One region of the Rhizobium mulingense genome, then DNA from elsewhere that is predicted to be linked to it. Evidence: predicted binding sites of a transcription regulator. Region 1 holds the regulator's gene; each other region holds the start of a gene.
What was found. The regulator PhoB, encoded in region 1, activates phosphate uptake and scavenging genes when phosphate is short. The targets are predictions, from matches to a motif close to TGTCATNNANCTGTCAT.
Positions count from the first base shown of each region.

Region 2: ppk2 (polyphosphate kinase 2) is a predicted target of PhoB. The motif match lies at 2,695-2,711, and genes of this name have one in related genera.
Region 3: PYR71_RS09090 (DUF1045 domain-containing protein) is a predicted target of PhoB. The motif match lies at 2,808-2,824, and genes of this name have one in related genera.

Region 1 covers NZ_JARFVE010000002.1:505,496-510,443, forward strand. Annotated here, with positions in the region: gene PYR71_RS02610 (GcrA family cell cycle regulator) at 201-734, shown strand; gene phoB (phosphate regulon transcriptional regulator PhoB) at 1,213-1,896, opposite strand; gene phoU (phosphate signaling complex protein PhoU) at 2,028-2,741, opposite strand; gene pstB (phosphate ABC transporter ATP-binding protein PstB) at 2,786-3,601, opposite strand; gene pstA (phosphate ABC transporter permease PstA) at 3,617-4,939, opposite strand; gene pstC (phosphate ABC transporter permease subunit PstC) at 4,936-4,948, opposite strand, start outside.
Region 2 covers NZ_JARFVE010000003.1:136,101-141,048, reverse strand. Annotated here, with positions in the region: gene PYR71_RS05615 (ABC transporter ATP-binding protein) at 1-906, shown strand, start outside; gene PYR71_RS05610 (GMC oxidoreductase) at 991-2,643, shown strand; gene ppk2 (polyphosphate kinase 2) at 2,752-3,666, shown strand; gene PYR71_RS05600 (hypothetical protein) at 3,884-4,075, shown strand; gene PYR71_RS05595 (aldo/keto reductase family oxidoreductase) at 4,239-4,948, opposite strand, start outside.
Region 3 covers NZ_JARFVE010000004.1:35,422-40,369, reverse strand. Annotated here, with positions in the region: gene PYR71_RS09110 (ureidoglycolate lyase) at 1-124, opposite strand, end outside; gene PYR71_RS09105 (HepT-like ribonuclease domain-containing protein) at 130-492, opposite strand; gene uraD (2-oxo-4-hydroxy-4-carboxy-5-ureidoimidazoline decarboxylase) at 489-989, opposite strand; gene puuE (allantoinase PuuE) at 989-1,912, opposite strand; gene PYR71_RS09090 (DUF1045 domain-containing protein) at 2,025-2,732, opposite strand; gene PYR71_RS09085 (NAD(P)/FAD-dependent oxidoreductase) at 2,847-4,025, opposite strand; gene mnmC2 (tRNA (5-methylaminomethyl-2-thiouridine)(34)-methyltransferase MnmC2) at 4,024-4,752, shown strand; gene PYR71_RS09075 (response regulator) at 4,779-4,948, opposite strand, start outside.

The DNA.
Region 1 (4,948 bases):
GGGAAAACTACGAATTCGATTCATCCGGATTCCCGCGACTCTTGTCACGGAGTCAGCCTCACACTAGGTTAAAGTTCAATTACTAGACTGCATGCGGCGGAACTAGTCACCAAAATTGATCAAGCGTTTCTTGTTTCGGAGGCTTCCGGGACAACGGTGAGGGATTCTGCCATCACCAACGCAAAAGGTGGAGACAGGGCATGAACTGGACAGACGAGCGGGTCGAGAAACTCAAGAAGCTGTGGTCCGAAGGGCTCAGCGCCAGCCAGATCGCGGCGCAGCTCGGCGGTGTCAGCCGAAACGCCGTTATCGGCAAGGTACACCGGCTGAGCCTGCCGGGCCGCGCCAAGGCCGGCGGCACGGCGACGGCGGCGCGCACGCCGAAGCGCCAGACATCGGCGCCGCGCGCGCCGAACTACGCCTCCCGAATTACCACCCGCACCGTTACCCGCCAGCAGGGCGCAACGATGCTGAAGGAAGAGATCGAGATCGAAACGATCGAGGAAATGGAATATGTTCCGAAGGGCAATGTGGTTGTGCCGATCTCGCGCCGCCTCGGCCTGACGGAACTGACCGAACGCACCTGCAAATGGCCGGTCGGCGATCCGCTGAAGGAGGATTTCCACTTCTGCGGCTGCGAATCCCCCGACAATTCGCCTTATTGCAGCTATCATCAGAAGCTCGCCTATCAGCCGGTCAATGAACGGCGCCGGGCGGCAGCGCGGGTCAGCTGAGCGAGCGGACCAGTCATGGAAATGCGAAACGGGCCCGCGCGGCCCGTTTTTTTGTGGAGCGACGGAGCTGTGGCGTTAGGTGCTGATACGGCAAAGAGCGCAAACCCGTCCAGATCTTAGATCAATTCCAGGAAACGCCTGAAGCGGTTTTTTCAAGGACTCCATTAGAGGACTCTTGTTTCCATGAAAGGCTGAATCGCTCTAGCTTAGTTGCTCCAGACGTCTCGCTTCTTGCCGGTCGTCCTCCCCAAACTCCGTCATCCCAGGGCTTGCTCCTGGGATCCACAACCAAGCACGCGGCTTCAATTGTTTGTCTGCAGTTGGATGCCATGGCCGCGCGGTTCCAGCAGCATGGATCAGGGTCAAGCCCTGGGATGACGGAGGAGAAGTGGTGCCGAACACGCATAGGCTGCGCTGGCGCATTGCGAGTGGAAAGGCTGCACCGGTGGGAACGCCGACCACACACACTTCCTGCGCCTCACGCTTCCATCGAATAGCCGGCGCCGCGCACGGTGCGGATGACGTCCTGCATGTTGGAGAAATTCAGCGCCTTCCGCAGGCGGCCGACATGGACGTCGACGGTGCGTTCGTCGACATAGATATCGTGGCCCCAGACGCCGTCGAGCAATTGCGAGCGGGAGAAGACGCGGCCCGGCGACGACATCAGGAATTCCAGCAGGCGAAATTCGGTCGGACCGAGGCGGACCTCGCGGCTCTTACGATGGACGCGGTGGGTTTCGCGGTCGAGCTCGATATCGCCGCATTTCAGCACCGAGGACAGCACCTCGGGGCGGGCGCGGCGCAGCATCGCCTTGACGCGGGCGACGAGCTCGGGGGTTGAGAACGGTTTGACGACGTAATCGTCGGCGCCGGTGGAAAGCCCGCGGACACGCTCGCTCTCCTCGCCGCGCGCCGTCAGCATGATGATCGGCAGACGCTCGGTTTCCGGCCGCATGCGCAGGCGCCGGCAAAGTTCGATGCCGGAGACGCCGGGCAGCATCCAGTCGAGGATGAGCAGGTCGGGCGTGCGCTCCTGAAGCCTGATTTCGGCCTCGTCGCCGCGCAGGATGGTATCGACCTCGAAGCCTTCCGCTTCGAGATTATAGCGAAGGAGCACGCTGAGGGCCTCTTCGTCTTCAACAACTGCAACTCTCGGGATCATGCGTGTTCGTCTCCTCGCGCATGATCCTTAAATCCGGAGTGATTTAAGCCAGGATCCCGCGCAAAATCAGAAATTGGCTGCGACCTCTTTGCGCGCCCCGAACGGGCACGCACGCAATGGGCTCGACACGGTTATTCCGTGGCGGCACCGACGGTGTTGGCACTGTCATCCTTCGGACGATCGCCTTCCGGCTGGGCTCCCGTCGCCATGTAGTAGATCGTTTCGGCAATATTGGTGGCATGGTCGCCGATGCGCTCGATGTTCTTGGCGCAGAACAGAAGATGCGTGCAGCTCGTGATGTTGCGCGGATCCTCCATCATATAGGTCAGGAGCTCGCGGAACAGCGACGTGTACATCGCGTCGATCTCGTTGTCGCGCTCGCGGATGGCGGTCGCCTTGTCGGCGGCGCGCGTCGTATAGACGTCGAGCACTTCCTTGAGCTGGACGAGCGCCAGCTCGGACAGGTGCTCGAGGCCGCGGGCGAGCTTGCGCGGAACGCCGGTGCTCTGCACGGCGATGACGCGCTTGGCGGTGTTCTTGCCGAGGTCGCCGACACGTTCGAGATCGGCGGCGATGCGGATCGAACCCATGATTTCGCGCAGGTCCGCGGCCATCGGCTGACGGCGGGCGATGGTGACGATCGCCTTGTCACCGATTTCGCGTTCGGTGTGATCGAGGATCACATCGTCAGAGATGACCTTCTGCGCCAGCGCCGTGTCGCCGTTGACCAGGGCGCGAACGGATTCGGCGACCATCTGCTCGGCCAGGCCGCCCATTTCGGAAATTCGCCTGGAGAGGAACTTCAGATCATCATCATAGGCAGAATAAATATGTGTCGATGCCATGGGGCTTTGTCCTCGAATAACGGGAAGGCTTCGGATTGCCGCAATCAGCCGAAGCGACCCATGATGTAGTCCTGGGTGCGCGGATCGTCCGGGTTGGTGAACATCTTGTCGGTATCGTTCTCCTCGACGAGGTTGCCGAGGTGGAACATGGCGGTGCGCTGCGACACGCGCGCGGCCTGCTGCATGGAGTGGGTGACGATGACGATCGTGTAGTTTTCGCGCAGCTCATGAATCAGTTCCTCGACCTTGGCGGTGGCGATCGGGTCGAGCGCAGAGCAGGGTTCGTCCATCAGGATGACCTCGGGGCTGACGGCGACGGCGCGGGCAATGCACAGGCGCTGCTGCTGACCGCCGGAGAGGCCGGTGCCGGATTCATGCAAGCGGTCCTTGACCTCGTTCCAGAGGCCGGCGCGCTGCAGGCTGCTCTCGACAATCTGGTCAAGGTCGGCCTTCGACTTGGCCAGGCCATGGATGCGCGGGCCATAGGAGACGTTTTCATAGATCGTCTTCGGAAACGGGTTCGGCTTCTGGAAGACCATGCCGACGCGGGCGCGAAGCTCGACGACGTCGATGTCGGGATCATAGATATCGTCGCCGTCGAGGGTGATCTTGCCGGCGACGCGGCAGCCGTCGATCGTGTCGTTCATGCGGTTGAGGCTTCGCAGGAAGGTCGACTTGCCGCAGCCCGAGGGGCCGATCAGGGCGGTTACGGTGTTTTCGCGGATGTTCAGGTTCACATCGAAAAGCGCGCGCTTCTCGCCGTAGAAAACCGAGACATCCTGGCCGATCATCTTATACGGGACGTTGCTCATCTTCTGATCCAGCGCCTTTTCAACTGCAGCTTCCGTCAACATGTTCATAATGTTTAACTCCGTTTACCAGCGGCGCTCGAAGCGACGACGCAAGAGGATGGCGCCCATGTTCATGACAATCAGGAACAGGAGCAGGACGATGATGGCACCCGAAGTACGCTCCACGAAGGCACGTTCGGCCTCGTTCGCCCACATATAGACCTGCACGGGCAAGGCCGTCGAGGGCTCGAGCGGTGTCGCTGGCGCATTGGCGACGAAGGCGACCATGCCGATCAAGAGCAGCGGCGCGGTTTCGCCGAGCGCATGCGCCAGGCCGATGATCGTGCCGGTGAGGATGCCGGGCATGGCAAGTGGCAGGACGTGGTGGAACACCATCTGCATCTTCGAGGCGCCGAGACCGAGGGCTGCAGCGCGGATCGACGGCGGCACGGCGCGCAGCGCCGCGCGGGTGGCGATGATGATCGTCGGCAGGGTCATCAGCGTCAGCACCAGGCCGCCGACCAGCGAAGCCGAACGCGGCAGACCGATGAAGTTGATGAAGACGGAAAGGCCGAGCAGACCATAGACGATCGAGGGAACGGCGGCGAGGTTGTTGATGTTGACCTCGATCAGGTCTGTCAGCTTGTTCTTCGGCGCGAACTCCTCGAGATAGATCGAGGCGGCAACGCCGATTGGCAGGGAAAGCGCCAGCACGATCAGCATCAGGTAGAGCGAGCCGATGAGAGCGACGCCGAGGCCTGCCGCCTCAGGACGGCTGGAATTGCCGTTGACGAACAGGCCGGTGTTGAACTGCTTGTGGAGAGCGCCGCTCGCCTTCAGCTGGTTCATCCAGGTCACCTGCTTGTCGTTGACCTTGCGGTTCTTCTCATCGACGGAGAGATCGATCTGGCCCTTGTTGGCGCTGTCGATATTGGCGTCGGCGAGCAGCGATACATTGACCGTCTTGCCGATCAGCGAGGGATCGGCGACGACCATATCGCGCAGCTGGATCGGCGCGCCCTTGGAGAGCATGGCGGTCGCCTCGCGCACATCAGGCTTGCTCGACGCATTGATGTTCAGCTGCTTGACGATCGCCTCGCGCAGCAGAACCGGGTAATTGGCGGCAACCAGCACCGAAGGATCAGTCGCACGCTTGTTGTTCGGGTCGATCGTCTTCTCAGTGAATTCGATCGGCAGGGTGATCGCCGTCTGCTGAAAGGCCGTGTAGCCCTTGCCGATCACCGTCCAGAGCAGGATGAACAGGAAGACGAGACCGAAGGTGATAGCGGCGATGCCATAGGCCTGGAACCGGCGCTCGGCGGCGTAGCGGCGCTTGATGCCGATATCGCGGCGGGCAGGCGCCTTGGAGATGGTGACGCCTGATGTGGGAGAAACAATATCCGTCATTCGTACTGC
Region 2 (4,948 bases), on a different contig from region 1:
GAGATCTGGATCTCGGGCAAGAACGTCAGCTGGGAGGAACCGAAAGACCGCGGCATCGGCATGGTCTTCCAGTCCTACGCGCTCTACCCGCGCATGTCGGTCCGCAAGAACCTTTCCTTCGGCCTTCGCGTCGCCGGTCTGCCGAAGGCCGAGATCGAGGCCCGTGTCGCCCGTACCGCCGCTCTCCTTCACCTCGACACGCTGCTCGACCGGCGCCCGGCCGAATTGTCCGGCGGGCAGCGCCAGCGTGTCGCCATTGGCCGGGCGCTTGTGCGCGAAGTGGATGTTTTTCTCTTCGACGAACCTTTGTCGAACCTTGACGCTAAGCTGCGCAATGAATTGCGCGTCGAGATCAAGAAGCTGCATCAGCGCCTCGGCAACACCATGATCTACGTGACCCATGATCAGGTCGAGGCCCTGACCCTTGCCGATCGCATCGCTATCATGCGCGACGGCGTCATCCAGCAGCTTGCCTCGCCGGCCGAGATCTATCGCCGTCCGACCAATCTCTTCGTTGCCGGTTTCATCGGCGCGCCGGCGATGAACTTCGTCGAGGGCCGGATCGAACGGGGCCACGGCGCGCTAATCTTTCGAAGCAAGGGGCTTGCTGTCGATCTCTCCGGTTATTCCTTTCAAGCAGCAGCGGCGGAAGGACCCGCAACGCTCGGCTTTCGCCCCGAGCATCTCGTGCTCGACGGAGCGGCAAGTAGCCTGCCCACCATTTCCGGCCGCGTTTCCGTTGTCGAGCCGATGGGGTCTGATGCGGTCGTCTGGTTCGACTGGGCCGATCAAAGCCTCTCGCTCAGGCTGATGGGCGATGTGGCCCTGCAGCCGGCCGACGCCGTGGCTCCCGGGCTCGATATCGCCAAGGCGTCGCTCTTCGGCGCCGACGGGTCGCGGCTCTGATGCGCCGCCCCTTGGTTTTCTCGCAATCGCCGGCGCGCTGCCCTCCGCTTTGAGCAATTGCTCCAGAACAGGATTTGGAAAGACATGTCTGAGATCATCTATGATGCGCTGGTGATCGGCTCCGGCGCGGCGGGTTCCTTCGCGGTCAAAGAACTGACGGCGCAAGGGCTGTCGGTGTTGCTTCTGGAGGCCGGTCCGGCCGTTGGGCCTGGGGATTTCGACCCGGCGCGCAAGAAGGCGCCCGCCAGCAGCATCAATATCTGGGAGCGTGCGCGCGCCACGATCAAGGGGCAGCCGATCCAGGCGCGCGCGGCCTTCTTTACAGAGCGCTTCAGCCACTTCTTCGTCAACGACCGCAAGAACCCCTATACGACGCCGAAGGGCGAGCCTTTCCTGTGGATCCGCGGCCGCCAGGGCGGCGGGCGTCTGCACAGTTTCGGCCGCGTGCTGCTGCGCTGGACCGACGACGATTTCAAGATCCGGTCGCGCTCTGGAAAGGGCGTCGACTGGCCGCTCTCCTATGACGAGCTCACGCCGTTCTACGACGAAGTGGAGACCTATCTCGGGCTCTACGGCAACAAGGACGATGTGCCGACGCTGCCGGACGGGATCTATGCCAATCCGGCGGGTCTGACGCCCGCCGAACAGATCTTCAAGCAAGCGGTTGAAAGCCGTTGGCCGCAGAGGCGCGTCGTTTCCTGGCGCTACATCGCGCCGGACGCCGAACGCATGCCGCGGCCGCTTAAGGATGCCAAGGCCACCGGCCGGCTGACGGTCCGCTACGACGCCGTCGTTCGCCGCATCACGACGGATGAGAAAACCGGCCGCGCAACCGGCGCGGAATTCATCGACCGCAATACGGGTGAGATATCGATGGCCCGTGCCGCGACGGTGGTGCTGTCGGCCTCGCCGATCGAGAGCGTGCGGCTGCTCCTCAATTCGGCCTCGGCCCAACATCCCGACGGCCTCGGAAATAGCTCAGGCGTTCTCGGCCGCTATTTCATGGATCAGCTTCCCTGCCTCGCCTTCGGATCTTTTTCGAAGGCGAAAGGTTGGGCGCCCGACGAATCCGCTCCGACCGACCCGTTCTACAATCCCTCGGGTGGGATCTTCATCCCCCGTTTCGGCGAGGGTGACGCGGCCCGCGGCGATTTTGACTACCAGGGCAGCGTCGGCCGGGCGCCTGTTTCCGGGGACACCGATGCGCGTCTCGCCTTCTTCGGCTTCGGCCGCATGCTGCCCTATGCCGACAACCGCATCACCCTCGATGCCAGGCGCAGAGACGCCTGGAACATTCCCGTGCCGCATATCCGCTGCGTCATGCAGGCGGAGGAGCAGGCGTTGCTTCGCCAGCAGGAGGAAACGCTAATCACCATGGTGAGCGAAGTCGGCGGTGAGCTCGAATTCATCGGCTCGCCCACCGGCCTCAAGGAGATGGGTAAGGGCGCCTTTCCCGACACGGACGCCTTCAGCCGCTTCATGTTCCGCGTATGGTTCCGCAAGACCATGTGCATGGGCGCGGCCATCCATGAAACCGGCGGTGCGCGCATGGGTGAAAGCCCAGAAGCGTCGGTGCTCAACCCCTACAACCAGGTCTGGGATGCCCCAAACCTCATCGTCACCGACGCCAGCGCCTTCCCCGGCAGCGGCATCGCGGGCACGACGCTCACCGTCATGGCCCTGACGATCCGCGCCTGCCGAAACCTTGCCGATCGATATCGGGCGGGGCAGCTCTAAGCTGCAGTTGGAACGAGAGACGGGCGTAACCGTTTCAGCTCGATTAGTGGCCGTCATATAGCCTTCGTACTGACATGCTCCTGTCAAAACAACAGGAAGGAAAAAACCATGGCTCAAACACCGCAGGACCAACTCGACCGCATAAAGGCCGAAATCGCAGACAGCTTCGATGAGGAGCTGGAAATGCAGATGGAGGAAGACCGCCTGGACGATCTGGTCGCCGAGGGAATGTCGGAACCTGCCGAGCAGACGCTCGAGCGAAAGATCTACTTCCGCGAACTCTTCCGGCTGCAGCACGAACTGGTGCGGCTGCAGGATTGGGTCCAGCACAAGAAGCTGAAGGTGGTGGTGCTTTTCGAGGGCCGGGATTCGGCTGGCAAGGGCGGCGCGATCAAGCGCGTCACCCAGAGGCTCAATCCGCGCGTCTGCCGCACCGTCGCACTGCCCGCCCCGACCGAGCGTGAGCGCCATCAATGGTATTTCCAGCGTTACGTTCCGCACCTGCCCACAGCCGGCGAGATCGTGCTCTTTGACCGCAGCTGGTACAACCGCGCCGGCGTCGAGCGCGTGATGGGGTTCTGCACCCCCGACGAGCTCGAGGAATTCTTCCGCTCGGTGCCGGAATTCGAGCGCATGCTCGTCCGCTCCGGCATCGTGCTGATCAAGTACTGGTTCTCGATCACCGACGAGGAGCAGGAATTCCGCTTCAAAATGCGTATCCACGATCCGCTGAAGCAGTGGAAGCTTTCACCGATGGACATGGAAAGCCGTGTCCATTGGGAGGAATATACCAAAGCCAAGGAAGAAATGCTGGCGCGCACGCACACCAAGGAGGCGCCTTGGTGGGTGGTGCAGGCCGTGGACAAGAAACGGGCGCGGCTGAACTGCATCGCCCATCTTCTCGAGCAGATCCCTTACGAGGATGTGCCGAAACCGGAAATCGAGTTGCCGGATCGCATCCGCCATGATGATTACATTAGGGCGCCGGTTCCGGCTGAAATGTTGGTACCAGAGCGCTATTGAAGCATAGCCGCGCCGGATCGGCTCCCGGAGCATGAAGCCAGGGGTCGCATGGTCCCTGGACCCTTCTGTATAAACCACGAGGCGCACCAAGCTTGCCAACCATCAGCAGGTGCTTGCCGCGCAAAAATTGGATTTTATCTTGATACCCGTTCTGTTTGCTCTAGCCTTGCTCGGGTGAGGCGATGGACCAAGCTCATCTGGCAACAGGAGGTCGATCATGACACGTCGTTCGAAGCTGATTATCCAAGAGGTCGCATTGTCGGCCGTCTTGGCGGCCGGCGCCGTGATCGGCATTCCCAAGTTAACCGATCCGAATACGGCGGCCAATTATCCCCTGGCAATCGGGGTTTTTCTGACGATGTCGGCGGCCTTCCTGCCCTATGAACTTATCACCGGAAAGTCGTCCTGATGATCAAGCGACTTGCCGAGGCAGAAGCGTCTTGAAGTTTTGACCTGGCCGCACATCGGATCACGATCAGTCGGCTTGCCGAAACATCGATAATCCGCAGTCCGCCGGCTACGCCGCGCGAGGCGTGGCGTAACGGTAGACCGTCTGCGGCCATCACATGCCGTCAGGCAGCGATATCGGCCATCCGGTTCATTTCCTCGATGGCTTCATCGGGCAGCACGAGGCCGGCGGCGGCGAGGTTTTCCCTGAGATGGCCAACGGAGGAGGTGCCGGGGATCAGCAGGATGTTGGGCGCGCGACGCAGCAGCCAGGCGAGTGCCACCTGCATGGGTGTCGCGTCGAGGCGTGCGGCAACATTGGAGAGCGTCGAGGACTGCAGCGGAGTAAAGCCCCCGAGCGGGAAGAACGGCACATAGGCAGTACCCTCGCGGGAGAGTTCGTCGATCAGGCGATCGTCTGCCCGATGTGCCAGATTGTACTGGTTCTGCACGCAGACAATGTCGGTGATTCCGCGCCCCTCGGCGATCTGTCTCGATGTGGCATTGCTTAAGCCCACGTGGCGGACCAAGCCTTGTCGTTGGAGATCTGCAAGCACCGTCAGCGGCGCTTCTATCGACCCTTCGGCCGGGCCATGCACGTCGACCATGATCCTGAGGTTGACGACGTCAAGCACGTCAAGGCCAAGATTACGGAGGTTGTCTTGTACCGCCTGCGTCAGCTCATCGCGCGAGAAAGCCGGAATCCAGGATCCGTCGGTGCCGCGCCTGGCGCCGACCTTGGTGACGATGACGAGATCATCGCGATAGGGGTGGAGGGCCTCGCGGATGATCTGGTTGGTGACGTGCGGACCGTAGAAGTCGCTGGTGTCGATGT
Region 3 (4,948 bases), on a different contig from region 1:
CGTGAAAACGTTCGGTCGTGCCGCCATTGATCAGCCGCATCGAGGCCGGGTCGGCTTCGATCACCTCGCCGAAAGGGGCGAAAGCCGATCTGGTGAGTGGGCGGATGTCGAGAAATTCGGGCAACGGCTTCACTCACCTTCCGCATGCCAGTGACGAATGGCGTCGATCTCGACAAGAAGTTCCGGCAGGGTGCGATAGGTTGCATGCCAGATGTCGGAAGGATCAAGGGCGAAGACGTCTTCGAGGATCCGGTTGCCGGTGCCGCAGATTTTCGTCCATGGCAGGGTCGGATGCTCGGTCGCGAATTCCGGATGAGCTACGAGCAGTCGGGATGCCGCCGCGCCGATGGTAAAATGACAAAAGGCAACGGCCTTGAAGGTGAGATTGTCCTCGGCGAAGGCCGCCTCATCCATTCCGCCGACAAAATACAATGCCTCGGCGGCCGCCTTCTGCATTTCATTGAGATAGTCGATAGCACGCGGCTCGCTCATTCACCCTCCGGCAACATCGATGTCAGGCGCAGCAGTGCGATCCGTTCAACCTGCGCCGCTGCGGTCGCGAATTCTTCATCCCGGCCATTACGGATCCTCCTCTCGAAAGCCGAAAGGATGTCGTCTTTGCCGAGTCCTTTGACGGCGATGATGAAAGGAAAGCCGAATTTTTCGACATAGGCCGAATTGAGTTCATTGAAGCGGGCATGCTCGGCCGGGCTCAGCCGGTCGAGACCGGCTCCCGACTGCTCCTTGCGGCTGTCTTCTGTGAGTTCTCCTGCGATCGCCAGGCGCCCGGCGAGATCCGGATGGGCTCTGAGCACGCCAAGACGCTCTTCCCTGCTTGCCGCCCGAAAGACGGCGGCAAGCGCCGCATGCACGCCTGATGCTGTCAACGGCTCCCTCACACTGCCTTTGTCATAGGCACGCTCAGCGATGAAAGGCGAATGTTCGAAGACGCCGCCGAAGCGAGAGACGAAATCCTCGCGCGACAGCATCAGAGCGCGTCCGGTTGGTGGTGCTGATGCCAATGCTCGGCAATCTCGATGCGGCGCGGAATCCAGACCTTATCGTGCTTCAGCACATATTCGATGAAGCGCTTCAGCGCCGCCGCCCGGCCGGGCCGTCCGACGAGGCGGCAATGCAGGCCGACCGACATCATCTTCGGGCTGCCCGCCTTGCCTTCTTCGTAAAGCGTGTCGAAGGCATCCTTCAGATAGGTGAAGAACTGATCGCCGGCGTTGAAACCCTGCGGCGTGGCAAAACGCATGTCGTTCGTTTCGAGCGTATAGGGAATGATCAGGAAGGGTTTCCCGTCGACGCCCTTCACCCAGTAAGGCAGGTCGTCGGCATAGGAATCGCTGGAATAGAGGAAACCGCCCTCCTCCTGCACCAGCCGCAGCGTATTGTCGGAAGGCTTACCCTGATACATGCCGTAAGGCCGCTCGCCGGTCAGTTCGGTGTGCAGGCGCACGGCTTCGAGAATATGCTTGCGCTCAAGATCCTCAGGGAAATCCTTATATTCCAGCCAGCGGTAGCCATGGCTGGCGATCTCCCAGCCCGCCTCCTTCATGGCGGCAACGGCCTCGGGGTTTCGCGCCATCGCCAAGGTCACGCCGTAGACGGTCGCCTGCACCTTGAGATCGGTGAACATCCGCCAGAGCCGCCAGAAGCCGGCGCGCGAACCATATTCGTAGATCGATTCCATATTGAGATTGCGCTGCCCCGGCCAGGCGGCTGCGCCGACGATCTCCGACAGCAGGTTTTCGGACGCCGGATCGCCGTCGAGGATCGAGCTTTCGCCACCCTCCTCGTAATTGATGACGAACTGCACGGCAACGCGTGCCTCGCCCGGCCATTTCGGATCGGGCGTCTGACGCCCATAACCGACGAGATTGCGCGGATAAGTCTCGGATACCATCAAATCACCTTCTGAAAAGACGGGGAACGGTATCATCCGCAGCCGGAATGTCGAGACGGAAACTGCGCGGCAGAATTTATCCTTTCAGGACAGTCACTTAGCTTAACGCCACTCAGGCGATCCTGCGCGCGCTGACCTTGCCCATAGGGTGCAGCGAGTGGACGCGGAAGGGACCGCCGGTACCCTCTTCGATCATCAATGCCACGTTCGAAACCATCACCGGCTCCTTCAGGACGGGTTCAAAGATCGTTCGCAGCGCCGGTTCGATGCGGGGCATGTCGATCGCATTGATGGAGCCTGTCACCGGCATATGAAAGCGGAACTCGTCCATAACATAAGGATTGCCCCAACGATGTAGATTGGCGAACTGCGCCGCCGACAATCCATCCGGATCGCTGCGCTCGATGTCGGCCTCGCTCAGCGGCGCGCGGTAGCGATCGAACTCCTGGACGATCGCCGAAGCCAGATACTGGATCTGCTCACAAGGAGCGCTCGGCATCAGGCTGTAGAAACTGCCGAGCCGGGCAATTTCGAGACGTGAAATCTGGAAGGGAGCGAATGTCCCGGTAAAACGCATGAGATCGCGCAGGAGTTGCGGTTCGGACATATCGCCGGACAGATGGAACGGCGCCTTCAGAACGCCGTGGAAACCATAGCGCCGCGGCACGGCGGTATGGAAGGCGATCTCGTGAATGCCGAGGCCGCGGACAGCCGGAGGCTCCAGCATATCGCCGGAAAATACGTTTCGACCGAGCCAATTGGCGGCCACGAGCGACAGCGGGTCGCTCGCCGGAGGCGTGAAGCAAATGGCATAGCGCATGCAATTTCCTCCATCAAGGAAGTGAGCGCCGCTGAAATTGGGCGCTGCCGATGCGCAAGCAGATAGGTGATTTGCATGACAGAATAACGAAACACAGCTGTACCTAACTCACGTTTAACGTGAAGCCGCAGCGATATGGCTTGAAATCGCAAAGCTTTCCGGCAGGAAAAAATCGCAATCTGTATCGCATGCGATACAAACCGCCGCCTCCGCCAGCCGGTGGGCAAGGCCGAAGCTGACCTTGAAACCGCCGGTCAATGCGATGAGCCGCGGGTGGTCGGGATGGCGGCCGATCATCGGATCGCGGTCGATGGCCTTCGGGCGAAGCCCCGCCCAGCGTTCGACGATCGGCGCGTCGCGAAGGATCGGAACGATGGTGCGGGCCGCCTCGATCAGCGCGTCGAGCTGGGCATCGGTGGAAAAGGGATCGTCGAAGCGGTTCTCGCTGGTGCTGCCGATCGCCGCATGCCCGCCTTCATGCGCGACGACATAGAGACCGTCGAGGAAGATCGTCGGCAGTGCCGGATTGATCTCCGCCTTCAAGAGCGCCGCCTGCCCCTTCACCGGCTGGCCGAGCGGCTGTTTCAGCCCAGGCGTCAGATCCTGCAGCAGGGGAAAAGACCGATGGCCGGCGGCCAGGATGCAGCGGCCGAAGCTGACGATTTCACTGCCTATCGCGGCCGTGCCTCGGTCCGGATCGAGATCGGCAACATCGGCGTTTTCCATGATGCGCACATGTTTTGCTTGCTGCAGGAAGGCGATGAGCACTGAGATCAGCGAGCGGGGGGCGACGCGGCCGGCAAGCGTATCATGTACGAAACCGCTTTCGCCGGCAGAGGCCTCGACCCAGCCATCTACATCGGGCCTGTCGAGCACATGCCAGTGGAACCGGCGCTCGCCTGCCCGCCAGTGGCGCTCGGCGTCCTCGGAATGGCCGCGGGCTATACGGTTGAGATGCGGTTTCGGCAGCGGGATCAGCCTTCCGGACCTGTTATAGCAGGCGGAAAGCCCGGTTGCCGCTTCGAGCGCCGCGATTTCGGCTTCGAGCGAGACCAGCGCATCGAACTGGAACTGCTTCTTCTGCGACCAGCGGTCCGGCATATGCGGCATCAGCGCCCCGAGCAGGCCACCGCTCGCACCTCTGCCCAGCCTGCCGGCATCGGCAAGAAGGGCGCTTATGCCGCGCCGCTCGGCATGCACGGCCGCCCAGAGGCCCATGATACCGCCGCCGACGATCAGCAGGTCGCAAGAAGATTGACCGGACGCCGGCACAGGACTATCGGCTTTTTCCATGACAGACGTGAACCCAGATCAGATTGGGGCTGGCGCGCCGCAGCCGCTCGAATGGCGCGACGGCGATATGCCCTATTCCACCGCCTTTGGCGATCATTTTTATTGCCAGACGGACGGACGGCTGGAATGCGGCCACGTCTTCCTCACCGGCAACGGCCTGCCGAAGCGCTGGAGCGGGCGGCACACATTCGTGATCGGCGAACTCGGCTTCGGCACCGGCCTGAACTTCGCCGAGACCTGGCGGCAATGGAAGCGGCATCGCGCCGCCGGCCAGCATCTGCATTTCATCTCCTTCGAACTCCATCCGATGCGCGGCGAAGAAATCGGCCGAGCGCTCTCGCACTGGCCCGAGATCGATGCCGAGCGTGACGCGCTGACAGCGGCCTGGCCGCAAACGCCTGATGGGACCGTCTCGCTCGACCTCGACGATCAGACGAGGCTCAGCGTCGTCTGCGGCCCGGCCCTCGACGGCGTCAAGACGGCGAAGCCGGGCTTAGACGCCTGGTATCTCGACGGCTTCGCCCCGTCGCGCAACGGCGACATGTGGTCGGAGGAACTGATGCGTGAGGTCTGCGAAAAAACCATCGCCGGCGGCACCTTCGCCACTTATGCCGCGGCCGGCTTCGTGCGCCGTAATCTCATCGCCGCCGGCTTTGCCGTGGAACGCCGCAAGGGGTTCGCCGGCAAGCGCGAAATGCTCTGCGGCGTCAAGGCGCCTTCCAGCTAAAGATTGTCGGCATTCGTCGGTTCGGATCAGTAACTCGTACGTCCCGGTTGCTGGTCGTCCTTGCCGAGCCACTGCCGGATCTTTTCTTCCAGCAGCTCCGGGCTGATCGGCTTCGACATGTAATCGTCCATGCCGGCGTCGAGGCAAGCCTCCCGGTCGCTTTCCAGCGCATGGGCAGTGACGCCGATGATCGGCA